DNA from 3 places in the Halomonas sp. DP1Y21-3 genome. Region 2 is predicted to be linked to each of the others. Evidence: predicted binding sites of a transcription regulator. Region 2 holds the regulator's gene; each other region holds the start of a gene.
The links. Region 2 encodes PhoB, which activates phosphate uptake and scavenging genes when phosphate is short. Its sites were predicted from a motif close to TGTCATANNNNTGTCANA; they were not measured.
Positions count from the first base shown of each region.

Region 1 (5,001 bases), on a different contig from region 2:
CTGGCCTTTACCGAGCCTGGCGATGGGGTGCTGACGGTGACGCCAATCTATCCGCCGTTCTTGCAGGTGGCCAGGCGCACCGGGCGCCTGCCCCAGCAGGCAGCCATGCGCCCGCCCCAGGCGCCGGGCGAGCCCTGGACGCTGGACCTCGAGGCGCTGGAGGCGGCGATCACCGAGCGGACCCGGCTGCTGTTGTGGTGCCAGCCCCACAACCCCACCGGACGAGCCTGGCGCCGCGAAGAGCTCGAAGGACTGGCCGAACTGGTCGAGCGTCATCGGTTGATTGTGGTCTCAGACGAGCTGCACTGCGACCTGCTGCTCGACGAAGGAGCGCGCCACCAGCCCCTGGCCGCCGCCTTCCCGGCGCTGGCTGATCGCATCATCACCCTGTGGGCGCCCTCCAAGACGTTCAATCTGGCTGGGCTGACCGCCGCCTGCGCGATTTGCCCCGACGCCGGCCTGAGAAAGCGCTTTCGTGATACCGCCAAGGGATTGATGCCGGACGCCAATGTGCTCGGGCTGGTGGCGGCAGAGGCCGCCTATCGCCACGGCGAGCCCTGGCGTCAGGAGTTGTTGACGGTACTGCGTGGCCACCGCCAGACGCTGGTCGAGCGTGTCGCTGGCTGGCCCGGCGTGGGCTTCAGCGCCCCCGAGTCGACCTATCTGGCCTGGCTCGATCTGCGCCAGTCGACCCTGGGGGCCGAAAAATCGCCTGCCTCGGCATTGCTCGAGCGAGCCGGGGTCGCGCTGTCGGATGGCGCCGACTTCGGCTGGCCGGGCTTTGCGCGGCTCAATTTCGGCACCACGGCCATCCAGCTTGACGAGGCGCTGGCGCGCCTGGACCAGGTGTTGGGCGGCTGAGTGGCGCTGGCGTAATATCCTCAACAACGAAAACGGGGCCCTCGAAGGGGCCCCGTTTTCATGCTCAGGCGATGAGCGGCAAGGCGCTCGACGTCTCGATCCACTCAGTAGAGCAGGGCGAACAGCTTGCGGCGGTAGCTCACCGTCAGCGGATGATCGGCGCCGAGTGCGTCGAACACCCGCAGCAGGGTCTTGCGCGCCAGGTCGTCACCGTAGGCACGGTCGCGCTTCATCACTGCCAGCAAGCCTTCCAGACCGGGTTCATAGTCACCGTCCGCCACCTGGCGCAGCGCCCTCAGATAGTTGGCCTCGCTGTCGTCACGCCCCTCCAGGGCGGCCAGGGTCTCGGCGTCGGGCGCTTCTTCGCCGAACTCGATGCTGGCACGAACGCCGCGGGCCTCGGGACCGTCGCGGTCTTCCGGAGGTAGCGCGTCAAGCAGGGCGCGCGCTTCATCATTGCGACCTTCCGCCACCAGCACTCGGGCCATCTGGATCTGGTAGGCCAAGTGGTCGGGGTACTGCTGTGTCAGCTGCTGCAGGATCTCCAGCGCGGTGGCGGTGTCGCCCGCCGCCAGGGCCTGCTCGGCCTGTTCTTCGGGGCTTGCCGGAGCATCTTCCGGGGCCGGGAAGTAGCGGCCCAGCCACTCGCGAATTTCCTTTTCCGGCAAGGCGCCCTGGAAGTGGTCCACCAGACCGCCCTGGCTGATCAACTTGACGTCGGGTACCGAGCGTACGCCGAGCTGGCCGGCGATGTCCTGGTTGTCGTCGATGTTGAGCTTGGCCAGCAGGAAGGTGCCGGCGTACTCGCGGGTCAGCTTTTCCAGCACCGGCATCAGGTTCTTGCAGGGCTCGCACCAGGGGGCCCAGCAGTCCAGCAGCACCGGGATTCGCATGGACAGCTCCAGCACCTGCTGAATGTTGCTGCGGTCGACGTCGAAGATCAGGTCGCTGTCGGCCGGCCCCTGGGACGCCGCGGCGGCACCCTGGGCGGGTTCGCTGCTCGGATCGCTGCTCAGAGGTTCGCCTGTACGAGGGTCGACGATGGGCATGGGACACAACCTTGTCAAAAGTGAATTGCCCTAAAGATGCGGGCGACGGCCACCGACTTCAAGGCGCCTGCCGATACGCCGGAGCATGCCTGGAATCGATGACTGGCCAGCGGTGTGCCCAAGACGCGGTAAAGGGCTGCGGCGACGGTCGATTCTTGACCGACTCGGGTTGATCGAGGTCAGCTCTTCGACGAAAGAAGGAGGGGTGGATGGCTAATCCGGGGACACGGAAGCGCCAAAAAATATCGAATTGGCACAGAAAAATTAAGATTTAATCAGGGGGCGGGCTTCGTAGTACAGCGATGCCGCAACGGCGTCTGGTGGCGAAGCGCTGGCCTCGGCCAGCACCGGACAGCCAACAAAAAAACGAGGCAGTCCCGAAGGACTGCCTCGTTTTCGTATTTGGTAGCGGGGACCGGATTTGAACCGATGACCTTCGGGTTATGAGCCCGACGAGCTACCAGACTGCTCCACCCCGCATCAACGAGGACGTAGTATACGGATAATTCTGGCTGCGTCAACCCTGTGCGATTTCGGGTGTGATGGGTCGTGCCGTTCGGGCGCTGTGGTCCATACTGGAGGGGCTGTCATGCAAATGTCAGTGCTAGACGCTAGCCTGGTGGATAGTCGTTGTGGACGTTGATTCGACGCAGTACCACGACGAAGGCCTGCCGAGGTAGGCAGGTGGGGCTGGGCGTCGCAGTGGCAGGAGGCCACCCGCGATCGCTCTGGGCCCGAGGTTCCTGGTTGCGCGAATGCGCAGCACCAGAGCATCCACTGCTATACATGCTTGCAACAACAAGTGCCGTCGCCAAGCGGCGGCGTGAAGGACAATCAGGGAGGTCGTCTATGACTCAGCAAAAGCCCGTCGCGTGGGTCACCGGTGGTACTGGTGGTATCGGAAGCTCAATCTGTCGCGAACTGGCGGATGCCGGCTATCAGGTAGTGGCCGGTTACAACAATCCTGACAAGGCCAAGACCTGGCTGGAGACCCAGAAGTCGGATGGCTATGACAATATCGACATCGCCGGCATCGATCTGACCGATTTCGAGGCCTGCCAGAATGGCGTCAAGGCGATCGAGGACCAGCATGGGCCGATCGCAGTGCTGGTCAACTGTGCCGGTATCACCAAGGATGGCACCTTGAAGAAGATGTCGGCGGACCAGTGGAACGTGGTCATCGACACCAACCTCAACAGCGTCTTCAATACCTGCCGCAGCGTGATCGAGAGCATGCTGGAGCAGGGCTACGGACGGATCATCAATATTTCGTCCATCAACGGCCGCAAGGGGCAGTTCGGCCAGGTGAACTATTCCGCCGCCAAGGCCGGCATGCACGGTCTGACCATGGCGCTGGCGCAGGAAACTGCGACCAAGGGCATCACCGTCAACACCATCTCGCCTGGCTATATCGCCACCGACATGATCATGAAGATTCCGGAGAAGGTGCGCGAGGCCATTCGCGAGACCATCCCGATGAAGCGGTACGGCACGCCGGAAGAGATCGGCCGCCTGGTCAATTTCCTGGCCAGCAAGGACAACGGTTTTATCACCGGTGCCAATATCGACATCAATGGCGGTCAGTTCATGGGCTGACAGACGTCGCGCCGGGCTCACGAGGCTCGGCGATGTACATTTCGCCAGAAACCACGATGCGAGGCCAAAAGGCCTCGCATCGTGGTTTTCAGGGGTTGAAAGAGGGGGGGAGGCACGGCAAGCCGTGCATCGCTCAGGGTGGTGGCAGTTGACTCAGCCCATCCAGCAGGGCGTCGAGCTCCTGTACCTCGCGCTCCCACTGCTGGCGCGACACTGGACCGGTGGCCAGCAGCCCGCACAGTACCGAGATCAGCTCGTCTTCCCGGCTCGGCGCCTGGCCAAGGCTGTCGTTGAGGCGGTCGACCTGGATCGCCAGGCGCAGTGGCTCGTCCTGGTGGCCGATTGGATGGCCCGCCAGGAGCGCCAGGTGTACCCGCAGTCGTGCCAGACGCTCGGCGACTTCCTCCGCTGGAGCAGGATCGCGTCGTGCGGCGTTGCGCTGTGCGTGGGCCTGTTTCAGCGCCGGCGGCAACGATAGCGCGGCGGGAATCTCCACATCACTGCAGAGGCGACCGGCGAGGCAGTCATCGTCGGCCTCAAGGTGCTCGAGAATCAGGGGTTTGACCTCGCGCCAACGACCGACGACCTCTGCCACGGAGAGCCGTTCCAGGCGCTCGCGCCGAGCCCGTACGATGCCGGTCCAGCGCTTGCGCATGCCTTCGGTGCGCCGGCCCGATGGCAGCGGTTCCAGCGCGCTGGCCTCATCCACCGCCTTGTCCAGCCAGTCGGCCTCGCTGCTTGCCGCGGGTTGCCAGGCATCGATGCGGTCGATCAGGGCCTGCATCTGTTCCAGCCGCTCGCGAGCACGCTGGGCACGATCATCGCGCTCGGCGTCACGCTGGGCGAAGATCTGGTCGCATAGTTGGCGGAATTCTCGCCACAGGGTCTGCTCCTCGCCCTTGGGCGCGCGCCCCAGTTCGCGCCAGCGCTGTTGCAGTGCCTTGGCCTGGTCGGCTCGCTGGCGTGCCGGCAGTCGTGCATCGACCAGCGCTCGGGCCTGGTCGATCACCTCACGCTTGGCGTCGGCGATCTCGTTGGCGCGGCGATCGATCAGCGCCTGCAACTGATGCCGGATGCGGCCGAAGCGTCGTCCGATGGCCTCAGCGTGATCGCGCGGGACAGGGGCGGTGCGGCGCCACTGTTCCCTGGCCTGGTCGCGGATCTCGCGCAGCGCGTCGGGGTCGGCCTGGGCGGCGGGCTGCTCCAGAAGGGCCTCGATCTGCTCGCACAGCGCTTCGCGTTCTGCCAGGTTGGCCTCGCGCAGGCGCTGTTGTTGTTCACGCCAGGCCTTGAGCGACTCGCGAATACGTTCGGAGGTTGCCCGAAAGCGCTCGGACTGCTCGCGGTTGGCCGCGGCGTCGCCCAGTGCCTTCCACTCCTTGACCAGCTGGCGATGGCGGCGGTCACGGTCACGGTCGGTGAGGGTGGCGTCCTGCTCCAGGGCCTCGATGGCCTGGCACAGTTGCTCGCGCTTGGGACCGGCGACGAAGCCGCG
Region 1 covers NZ_JAHVJM010000001.1:1,033,965-1,038,965, reverse strand. The annotation lists gene KUV74_RS04495 (MalY/PatB family protein) at 1-861, shown strand, start outside; gene KUV74_RS04490 (thioredoxin family protein) at 966-1,910, opposite strand; tRNA gene KUV74_RS04485 (tRNA-Met) at 2,314-2,390, opposite strand; gene phbB (acetoacetyl-CoA reductase) at 2,760-3,506, shown strand; gene KUV74_RS04475 (DUF349 domain-containing protein) at 3,640-5,001, opposite strand, start outside.
Region 1: phbB (acetoacetyl-CoA reductase) is a predicted target of PhoB. The motif match lies at 2,496-2,513, and genes of this name have one in related genera.

Region 2 (5,001 bases):
TCGCGCCAGCCGAGAGCGCGGCTTCAGACCGGTGGCCACCAGCACCATATCCGCCTCCAGCTCATGGCCGTCGTCGAGGTGCACACCGATGTCACCGCCGGCACCTTCGAGCCTGCTCACCAGACGGCCATGGATGACGTCGATGCCGGCCTCGATGAAGGCCTGGCTCAGAGTCTGACCCAGTCGCCGGGGCAGCAATCTGGGCAACAACGAGGGTTCAGGGCCGACCAGGCAGACGCGATGACCACCGGCGTGCAGATCGTTGGCAAATTCACAGCCGACCAGTCCGAGGCCGACGATGGCCACCCGAGCCGGGCGCCCCAGCGCCTCGAGGCCTGCCGAAAAACGCCGATAGTCGTCGAGATCATTGATCGAGAACACCCGTCCGGCCAGGGCATCGGGAATCTCGAAGGGCGCCACGGGGCTGGCACCGGTGGCAATCACCAGATCCGACCAGGGCAGGCGTTCCTGGCCCAGGCACAGGGTGCGCGACGCCAGATCGATGGCATCGACCCTGGTGTGGGGACGTACCACCGCGCCCAGTTGATCGGCCAGTTCCAGCGCCGAGCGCGCGGCCAGCCGGTCCGCCGCCAGGCCCTTGGCGAAGCCGGTGGACAGCAGCGGTTTGGAATAGTCATCGCCTGAGTCGGCGCTGATCAGGGTGATCGGTCGGTGGGCGTCCAGCGCCCGCACCTGGCGTGCCAGGCCTATGCCCGCCATGCCGGTACCGATGATGGTCAAGGGTCCTTGCATCGCTTCCTTCGACTCTGCCGACGACCGCCGGGCGGTCGCTGTTGAAGCTGGGCCGGCCCGCACGGGGCCACACCAGCGGGTGAGTGCTGGGCCACATGGTACACTATGCGCCGACCGACCGGAGCACCGCCTCCGGTGACGACAGCCCTGCCGAGGCCGCATGACACAGCTTCCTTCCACATTCCGCTCCCTGGGGGAGCGCTCGGGGTCCGGACCGGGTAATCCCGCGCCAGCCACAGCCTCTTCGCCGAATGCCGACGCGGCCGATATCGTCGACCCCGGCTGGGTGTCGCTGGCCTCCGGTGGCATCGCGGTGCCCGCTGACTGGCACGCCTGGCTGGCCTCGCGGGACTCCCTGACAGAACGCCTAATCGAGGCGGCAGGCGCCGGGCACTTTCGCGTACGCCTGCTGGCGGAGGCCAAGGGCCTGCCGTGGCCGGACGAGGCCCACGTGCTGGGTCTGGCCAGCGACGAGCAGGCCTGGCTGCGCGAGGTCGCCCTGTGCGTGGACGAGGAGCCCTGGGTGGTGGCGCGCAGCGTGGCACCGATCGTCGAGCGTCACGACGCTCCCTTCGAAGGCCTCGGCGAGACCTCTCTCGGCAGCTGGCTGTTTCGCCAGCCCGATCTCGAGCGCAGCGCCATTCAGATCGGCCGTAACTCGAGGCCGATCCACGGCTATACCGGGCTGTGGCAACGCCGCTCGGTATTTCGTCACAGCGGCTGGGTGCTGCTGGTGCAGGAGAGCTTTATGCCGGCCATGGGCCGGGCGTTGTCGCTAGCCGCCTCGGCCACCGGCTGACTCCCTGTTGTCGCCCTCTTCGGACACCGAGGCGCCAACCATGGCGTGGGCTGACGGTAGCCCGCCGAAGCCCTGTACGGATGATGATGGCCTACTGGTCTTGTCGTGCCGGTCGAGCCTGGCTGGGCTCGCCTTGCTGGTCATGGCCGTCGGCTCGCGCTAGGCTGCGCCAAGGCTTCTCGGCGATGTTTCTCCGAGAAGCGACTTTTGCCCGGCTTACGCCTCATTTTCGCCTGACCTGCGCCAGAGCATGAGAGAGACCGATGGATCGTTCGCTGCTGCGTCCCCCTGGATACCTGAACCGAATTCCCGACTTTCTGGCGCTGATGCGTCTGGACCGCCCCATCGGTACCTGGCTGTTGATGTGGCCGACCCTGTGGGCGCTGTGGGTGGCCTCCGAGGGCATTCCGGGCCGTGACACCCTGCTGATCTTCGTCGCCGGCGTCTACCTGATGCGAGCGGCGGGCTGCGTGGTCAACGACTACGCCGATCGCCACTTCGATGGCCACGTCAAACGCACCAAGAACCGACCGCTGGCTACCGGCCGCATCAGTGAGCGGGAGGCCAAGGTGCTGTTCGTGTGTCTGCTGGGATCGGCCTTCGCGCTGGTCTGGCTGACCAACGGCTTTACCGTGTGGCTGTCGTTGATCGGAGCGGTGCTGGCCGCCAGCTATCCCTTCATGAAGCGCTACACCCACTTCCCCCAGGTGGTGCTGGGCGCGGCCTTCTCCTGGGCCATTCCGATGGCCTTCGGCGCGGTGCTCGGCGAAGTCCCGATGGTCGCCTGGCTGCTGTTTACCGCCAACGTGCTGTGGACGGTGGCCTACGACACCGAATACGCCATGGTCGACCGCGACGACGACCTCAAGATCGGCATCAAGTCCACCGCGGTGCTGTTCGGCCGCTGGGACACCCGCATCATTGCGCTGTTGCAGCTGGCCACCCTGGGGCTGCTGGCCTGGGCCGGCAGCCTGCTGGCGCTGGGCGGCTTCTTCTGGCTCGGCTGGCTGGCCATGGGCGCGACCTTTGTCCACCAGCAGCGGCTGATCAAGAGCCGTGACCGCGACCGTTGCTTCCAAGCCTTTCTCAACAACCACTGGTCGGGCCTATTGCTGTTCGCCGGACTCGGACTGAGCCTCTATCCCTCCCTCGGGTGAGGGAAATGCCCGTCTCGGTCGCACGACAATGGATACAATGTCATCTAATTGTCACATTGACGTGGTGTCATTTGTCACCGTCGAGTGTAAGACCCTGACCAAGAGGCTCCCGGGATGACCGCCAAGACCGTACTGATCGTCGATGACGAAGCTCCGATCCGTGAAATGATCGCGGTGGCGCTGGAAATGGCCGACTACCGGGTGCTCGAGGCGGACAATGCTCAGGCCGCCCACGCCATCATCGTCGATGACCAGCCAGACCTGCTGTTGCTGGACTGGATGATGCCGGGTACCAGCGGCATCGAACTGGCCCGCCGGCTCAAGCGCGAGGAAACCACCGCAGAGCTGCCGATCATCCTGCTCACCGCCAAGGGTGAGGAGGACAACAAAATCCAGGGCCTCGAAGCCGGCGCCGACGACTACATCACCAAGCCATTCTCGCCGCGAGAACTGGTAGCCCGACTCAAGGCAGTGCTGCGACGCGCCACTCCGCGGGGCGTCGAGGACCCGGTGGAGGTGGAAGGCCTCAAGCTCGACCCGGTCAGCCATCGCGTCAGCGTCGACGGCAAGTCGCTGGACATGGGCCCCACCGAATATCGCCTGCTGCAGTTCTTCATGACCCACCAGGAGCGCGCCTACACCCGTGGCCAGTTGCTCGATCAGGTCTGGGGTGGCAACGTCTACGTCGAAGAACGTACCGTCGACGTGCATATCCGCCGCCTGCGCAAGGCCCTGGGGGAACCCCATCAGCAACTGATCCAGACCGTACGCGGTACCGGTTATCGCTTTTCGGCCAAGGTCTGAGCGAGCCATCGACGCAACGCAGCACCAGGAGGGATGAGGTGAACGGAGCCGAGAACTGACGTGGGTCGTCTGTGGAGACGAGAAGTCTGGCGCCTGGCCGTGCTGGTGGGTCTCGGCGCCTTGCTGGGCTGGCCCTTCTCGCTGTCCAGCGTAGGCATCGGCCTGGGCCTGGCGCTTGGGCTCAGCTATCACCTGCGCAACCTGCACGCGATGCACGACTGGCTAACCCACCGTCCCCAGCAGGAACCTCCCACCGCCAGTGGCCTGTGGGGCGAGCTGTTCGATCGCCTCTATCGCTACCAGAAAGGCCAGCGGATCACCCAGCGCCGCCTGCGCTCGACCCTCCAGCGTATCCAGGAGTCGTCCGAGGCGATGCGCGACAGCGTGGTGATGCTCGATCGCCACGGCGACCTGGAGTGGTGGAACAGCTCTGCCGAGCGCATGCTCGGCCTGAAGCCGGCGCTGGACCGCGGCCAGCACATCACCAACCTGCTGCGCGACCCGCGCTTCGTCGGCTACTTCAATGCCCGTGACTACCGCGAACCGCTGAGCCTGCCCTCCCCCATCGACGAGAACATGATCCTGCAGTTCCAGATCACCCTGTACGGTGACGATGAACGCCTGGTCATGGCCCGCGATATCACCCGTCTGCATCGCCTGGAACAGATGCGCCGCGACTTCGTCGCCAACGTCTCCCACGAGCTGCGCACGCCGTTGACCGTGCTCACCGGCTACCTGGAGACCTACAGCGACATGGCCGACATGCTGCCGGAGCGCCTGGGCAAGGGGGTCGCCCAGATGCAGAGCCAGACGCGCCGCATGCAGAATCTGGTCAACGACCTGCTGCTGCTGTCACGACTCGAGAACGACCAGGGCGGCAGCGACCACGTTCGCCTCGACCCCACCACCCTGCTGCAGGCGGTCAAGCGCGACGCCGAGGCATTGTCAGGCGGGCGCCAGCAGATCGAGGTCGTCGTCGAAGAATCGCGCAGTCTCACCGGCAGCGAGAAGGAGATGCACAGCGCGGTCTCCAACCTGGCCTTCAATGCGGTGCGCTACGCCGGTGACGGCGCCCATATCACGCTACGCTGGCGTGCCTACGGCGAAGGCGCCTGCCTCGAGGTGGAAGACGACGGCGAAGGCATCGATCCGAGGCACCTGCCACGCCTTACCGAACGCTTCTACCGGGTCGACAAGGGCCGCAGCACCGCCACCGGTGGTACCGGCCTGGGGCTTGCCATCGTCAAGCACGTGCTGCTGCGCCACGAGGCACGCCTGGATATCGACTCCCGACTCGGCGAGGGCGCAACCTTCCGCTGCATCTTTCCCTCGAGCCGGCTGGCAGCGGCCGACCCGGTGGCGCTCGGCCGCGCCGGCGCTGTGCACTAGGGCTTGTCTGAAAAGTGCCTGCGCTCGGTAATACGGCGTTAAAAATCGGATCAAAATGCTCATTTACACCCCGTAAACTGCGCTGTCTCACCGATTTTT
Region 2 covers NZ_JAHVJM010000003.1:389,216-394,216, reverse strand. The annotation lists gene KUV74_RS10485 (FAD-dependent oxidoreductase) at 1-753, opposite strand, end outside; gene KUV74_RS10480 (chorismate--pyruvate lyase family protein) at 914-1,552, shown strand; gene ubiA (4-hydroxybenzoate octaprenyltransferase) at 1,816-2,709, shown strand; gene phoB (phosphate regulon transcriptional regulator PhoB) at 2,824-3,513, shown strand; gene phoR (phosphate regulon sensor histidine kinase PhoR) at 3,574-4,902, shown strand.

Region 3 (5,001 bases), on a different contig from region 2:
TCGGCGCGCGAACGCCGATGCCGAGCACCGGGATACCGGCGTTGCAGGCGCTGAGGCCGGTGACCAGGCCCGCCTGGGTGCCGGCGCTGCCGGTGGCGTGGACCAGATGATCGATGCGCAGACCCATGTCGTTGGCCTGGGCCAGAAGTTCCAGGGCGGCATTGACGTAGCCCAGGGCACCGATCTCGTTGGAGCCGCCGCCGGGGATGATGTAGGGCTTCTTGCCTTCACTCTTCAGACGATCGGCCAGGCCTTCCATCTCGGCGGCCATGTCGGCACCGCCCGGGCGCTTCTCGACGCTGGCGCCGTGGAGCTGATCAAGGAAGACGTTGCCGTTGTAGTTGTAGTTGGGGTCCTCGCTGCCGGTGCGGTCTTCCAGCAGGATGTGGCACTCGAGCCCCAGCTTGCAGGCGGCGGCCACGGTCTGGCGGGCGTGGTTGGACTGGGTGGCGCCCTGGGTGATGATGGTGTCGGCGCCCTGTTCCAGGGCGTCGGCCATCAGGAATTCAAGCTTGCGGGTCTTGTTGCCCCCGGTGGACAGGCCGGTGCAGTCGTCGCGTTTGATCCACAGCCGCGGACCGCCGAGCAGCTTGCTCAGGTTGTCCATGGGCTCCAGCGGAGTGGGCATATGGCCGAGACGGACACGGGGAAAACGGGACAGGTGCATACGGGCCTCCAGGCGAGTCATTGTTGGCATTGGCGTGCTCTCTTGACGACCTACGTCGAAAGACACAGCAGGCCTGAAGGCCTGCCCTCGAGCGATCGCTTCCAAGTTAAGCCTCGCCTGGAACATGAGACCAATGCCAAGTTGCTCGCCAGCTGTTAAATTTTTGCATAGCCACTGCTTAGCCCCGGCCGCCACCCACTAAGGCAGACCAAAACACCAATGAAGATCGAATGGATAGAGGATTTTCTCGAGCTTATCGAAGCGGGCACCTTTTCCCAGGCGGCCGAACGGCGCCACGTCACCCAGCCGGCATTCTCGCGCCGTATCCGCCAGCTGGAAGAATGGCTGGGGGTGGCGCTGATCGATCGCAGCGCCTCGCGCCTGGAGTTGACCGCCCACGCGCGGGCGTACGAGCCCCAATTACGAGAGTGGCTGGCACGCCTTTACGCCATGCGCAGTCGTCTCAGAAGCGATGCCCGCCAGGGGCCCAGGGCCATTCTGACCACCCAGCACACCCTGACCGTCAGCTACCTGCCGCGCCTGTTGCGCCACCTGCGTCATCACGCGCCTGAGGTGGGACTGCAGATCACCTCGTCCGACCGCAGCCAGTGCATCCACGACTTCGAGCAAGGCAAGGCCGACCTGTTGCTGTGTTCGGAGCTGGAGGGCGCCCCCCTGTTCAGCGGCAGCGACAGCGTCGAGCGGCTGTCACTGGGCGTTGAACGGCTGTTGCCGGTGTGCGCATCGGATCATCACGGTGGTCTCATGCACGAACTCGAGGAAGGTCAACGACTGCCCTTGATCGGCTACGATCCGGACAGCTTTCTTGGCCAGGCCCTGGCGACGCCTTACCTGCTCGATGCCCAACGCCACTACGAGATCGAACTGGTCTGCGAGACCGCCTTCACCATCGGCATTCGCCAACTCGCCCTGGCCGGTCTCGGCATCGGCTGGCTACCCCACGGGTTGATCGAGGAAGACCTCGAGAGCGGCAAGCTGATTTCCTTGCAGGAAATCCTCGGCGGCCCCTCTCTGGAAGTGGCCTGCTATCGCCATCGCGACGAAGCGGCAGTGGCAGCCCCCCTGTGGCACCTGCTGGAAGAACGCCCTCCCGCGGTCTAGCACTCCCCTGCAGTTCGAAGCCCCTCGATCTCGCACCTCAAACTCCCTGAGGGGCGGCGGAAAGCGTCAGCTCGATGGCGTCGTGGCGCCAGTACTCATCATCACAGTCGATGGCACGGCCGTTCTGGTCGTGGTTGATGCGGGTGATGCGCTGGGCGGGGCTGCCGCGTACCGCGTTGAGCGCGCTGGCGGCGTCGCTGGAAAGTACACAGGTTCCGAGCTCGTAGCTGACCCGCCCGACCCGGATGCCGTACTCGCGGCGGTAGAGCTCGGTCAGCGATTCCCGCGCCAGATCGAACTCCAGAATGGCGGGAAAGCAGCGCGGCAACAGATGGTGTTCCACGTAGAGCACCCGGCGTTCGTCCACCAGCCGGGCACGACAGATGCGGTAGACGCGCTCGCCTTCGGCGAGTCCCAGCCGGCGGGCGACCGTGACGGGCGCGATCACTTCCTCGGCACTGAGCAACAGGGTGCGGGCGCTGCGCTGCTGGGATCGCACCATCTCGTGAAACGGCAGGCAGGCCAACAGGTCATAGCGTAGCCGTGGCGGCGACACGAACCAGCCGCGCCGATTCTCGCGATACACGCAGCCCTCCGCCTCCAGCTCATTGAGTGCCTCGCGCAGGGTGATGCGGGTGGTCTGGAGGCGCGCCATCATGTCTCGCTCGCTGGGCAGACGGCGATCGCCCCGTGTCGAGGCCAGACTCAGCAAGGGCGCAAGACGCTCGCGCAGGCGATGGGAGGGTGAGGCGTCGTGCGAGGTGTCGTCAGGGACAGTAGGCAAGGCGGACTCTCGAAGCTCTGACCAGGATCGCCGCCGGGCAGTATCCGGCGGCGTCCAGCTTTCTGGTATAGACCAAAGAAGGTTCAACGTAATTTCAGCAGTCTAGTGGCAAGCCGGTGACAACGCGATGACAGTGCTCGAACGAGTCGGGTTTTTCGTCCTTTACCTAGCTCATATGGACTGAGACGAGACTGCCACGCAACTGACACGAGGCTGTCACGCTAGCTCCTTAGGGTGATCGTCAACGGAAACTGATCTAGACCAGAAAGGCGCATCGGTTTCCGTCGACTTCACGCCCCTGACCCGGAGACCCTCCCGTGATCGTCACTTCTCTGCGTTACCCGACCCTGACCGCCCTGGCCTGCGCTGGCCTGCTGTCCACCGCCGCCCAGGCAAGCACCGCCGAGCTTGAGTCACTGATCGAGGCCGCCAAGCAGGAAGGCCGCGTCGACAGCGTCGGCATGCCCGACACCTGGGCCAACTGGAAGGACACCTGGGCCGACCTGGAAAGCGTCTACGGCCTGGCGCACACCGATACCGACATGAGCTCCGCCGAGGAAGTCGCCAAGTTCAAGGCCGAGGGCGAGAACGCCACCGCCGATATCGGCGATGTCGGCTTCGCCTTCGGACCGATCGCGGTGCAGCAGGGGGTGACCCAGCCCTACAAGCCCACCACCTGGGACGAGATCCCCGACTGGGCCAAGGACGAAGATGGCCATTGGATGCTCGGCTACACAGGCACCATTGCGCTGATGATCAACAAGAACCTGGTGGAAGAGGACCAGCGCCCGAGTTCCTTCGCCGACCTGCGCGAGGGTGACTACTCGGTATCGGTGGGCGCCGTGGGCCAGGCTTCCCAGGCCAACAATGCGGTACTCGCCGCCGCCTACGCCGCCGGTGGCGACGAGGGCAATCTGGCCCCGGGCCTCGAGCTGTTCGCCGAACTGGCCGAGCAGGGCCGACTGTCGCTGGCCGACGTGTCCATCGCCAACCTGGAGAAGGGCGAAGTGGAAGTGGCCCTGCTGTGGGACTTCAACGCCTTGAACTACCGCGACCAGATCGACCGTGACGCCTTCGAGGTGGTAATCCCCTCGGACGCTTCGGTGACCTCCGGCTATGCCACCATCATCAACACCCACGCCCAGCACCCCAACGCCGCCAAGCTGGCCCGTGAGTACATCCTGTCCGACGAAGGGCAGTTCAACCTGGCCGAGGGCTACGCTCGCCCGATCCGCGCCGAGCACCTGACCCTGCCCGACGACATCGCCGCCAAGCTGCTGCCCAACGAGCAGTACGCCAGCGCCCGTCCGATCCAGGACTTTGCCGCCTGGGAACAGAGCGCCAAGGTGCTGCCGCGCCAGTGGCAGTCCGAGGTGCTGATCCACCAGCAGTGATCAAGCGCTGAGGACAGCGCCGCTACGTCGATCGACCGCTGAAGACAGTGCCCAAGTGGCCTGTCTTCAGCGCATTCCACGTCTTATCGCGACAGCGCCGCGCCCTGTATTGCCGCGCGGCCGGGAGTCATCATGACCAGACCCGTCATACTGGTGGTGCTGGACGGCCTCAATCACGCCGTCGGCCATCACGCCATGGGCCACTTGAGCGCCCTGGTAGAGGCCGGACGCGGCTACACCACCCACCTCGACTGCGAGCTGCCGGCCATGTCTCGGCCGCTCTACGAGTGCCTGCTGACCGGCGATCGCCCGGTGGACTCCGGGGTAGTGCACAACGACATCGTGCGCCGGTCCCATGGCATCAGCCTGTTCGACCTGGCCCGCGGCCAGGGCCTTGCCACCGCTGCGGCGGCCTATCACTGGGTCAGTGAGCTCTACGTCAAGGCGCCCTTCGAGCGCACCCGCGACCGTTTTCTCGACGACCCTGCGGCGGCCATCCAGGCCGGCATCTTCTACTGGCAGGACCACTATCCGGATGATCACCTGTTCAGCGACGCCGAGGCCCTGAGGCAACGCCACGCGCCGGACTTCCTGCTGGTTCACAGCATGAACATCGACGACACCGGCCATCGTCATGGCGGCGACTCGCCCCAGTACAGAAACGCCGCCCGCCACGCCGACATCGCCCTGGCCGACTACCTGCCACGCTGGCTGGCCGACGGCTGCCAGGTGATGATCACCGCCGACCATGGCATGAACGCCGATCGCTCCCACTCGGGCCTGCTGGAAGAAGAACGCCGGGTGCCGCTGTGGCTGTTCGGCGATGCCTTTGCCGACCCCGCCGGACGGGTCATCCGCCAGACCCACCTGTGCGGCACCCTGGCAAGCGTCCTCGGGCTCTCCCACGACAAGCCCTGGCATCCCGAGCTGCTGGCCGCGACCAACACTGCCAGCGTCGCATCCACCGCGAACGCCACCTGCAACGAGGAGGCCGGATCGTGAAGGCGCCCCTACCGGCCTGGCTGTGGCTTGTG
Region 3 covers NZ_JAHVJM010000007.1:105,880-110,880, forward strand. The annotation lists gene KUV74_RS18850 (D-cysteine desulfhydrase) at 1-697, opposite strand, end outside; gene KUV74_RS18855 (LysR family transcriptional regulator) at 887-1,789, shown strand; gene KUV74_RS18860 (UTRA domain-containing protein) at 1,827-2,573, opposite strand; gene KUV74_RS18865 (ABC transporter substrate-binding protein) at 2,891-3,967, shown strand; gene KUV74_RS18870 (alkaline phosphatase family protein) at 4,100-4,969, shown strand; gene KUV74_RS18875 (ABC transporter permease) at 4,966-5,001, shown strand, end outside.
Region 3: KUV74_RS18860 (UTRA domain-containing protein) is a predicted target of PhoB. The motif match lies at 2,689-2,706, and genes of this name have one in related genera.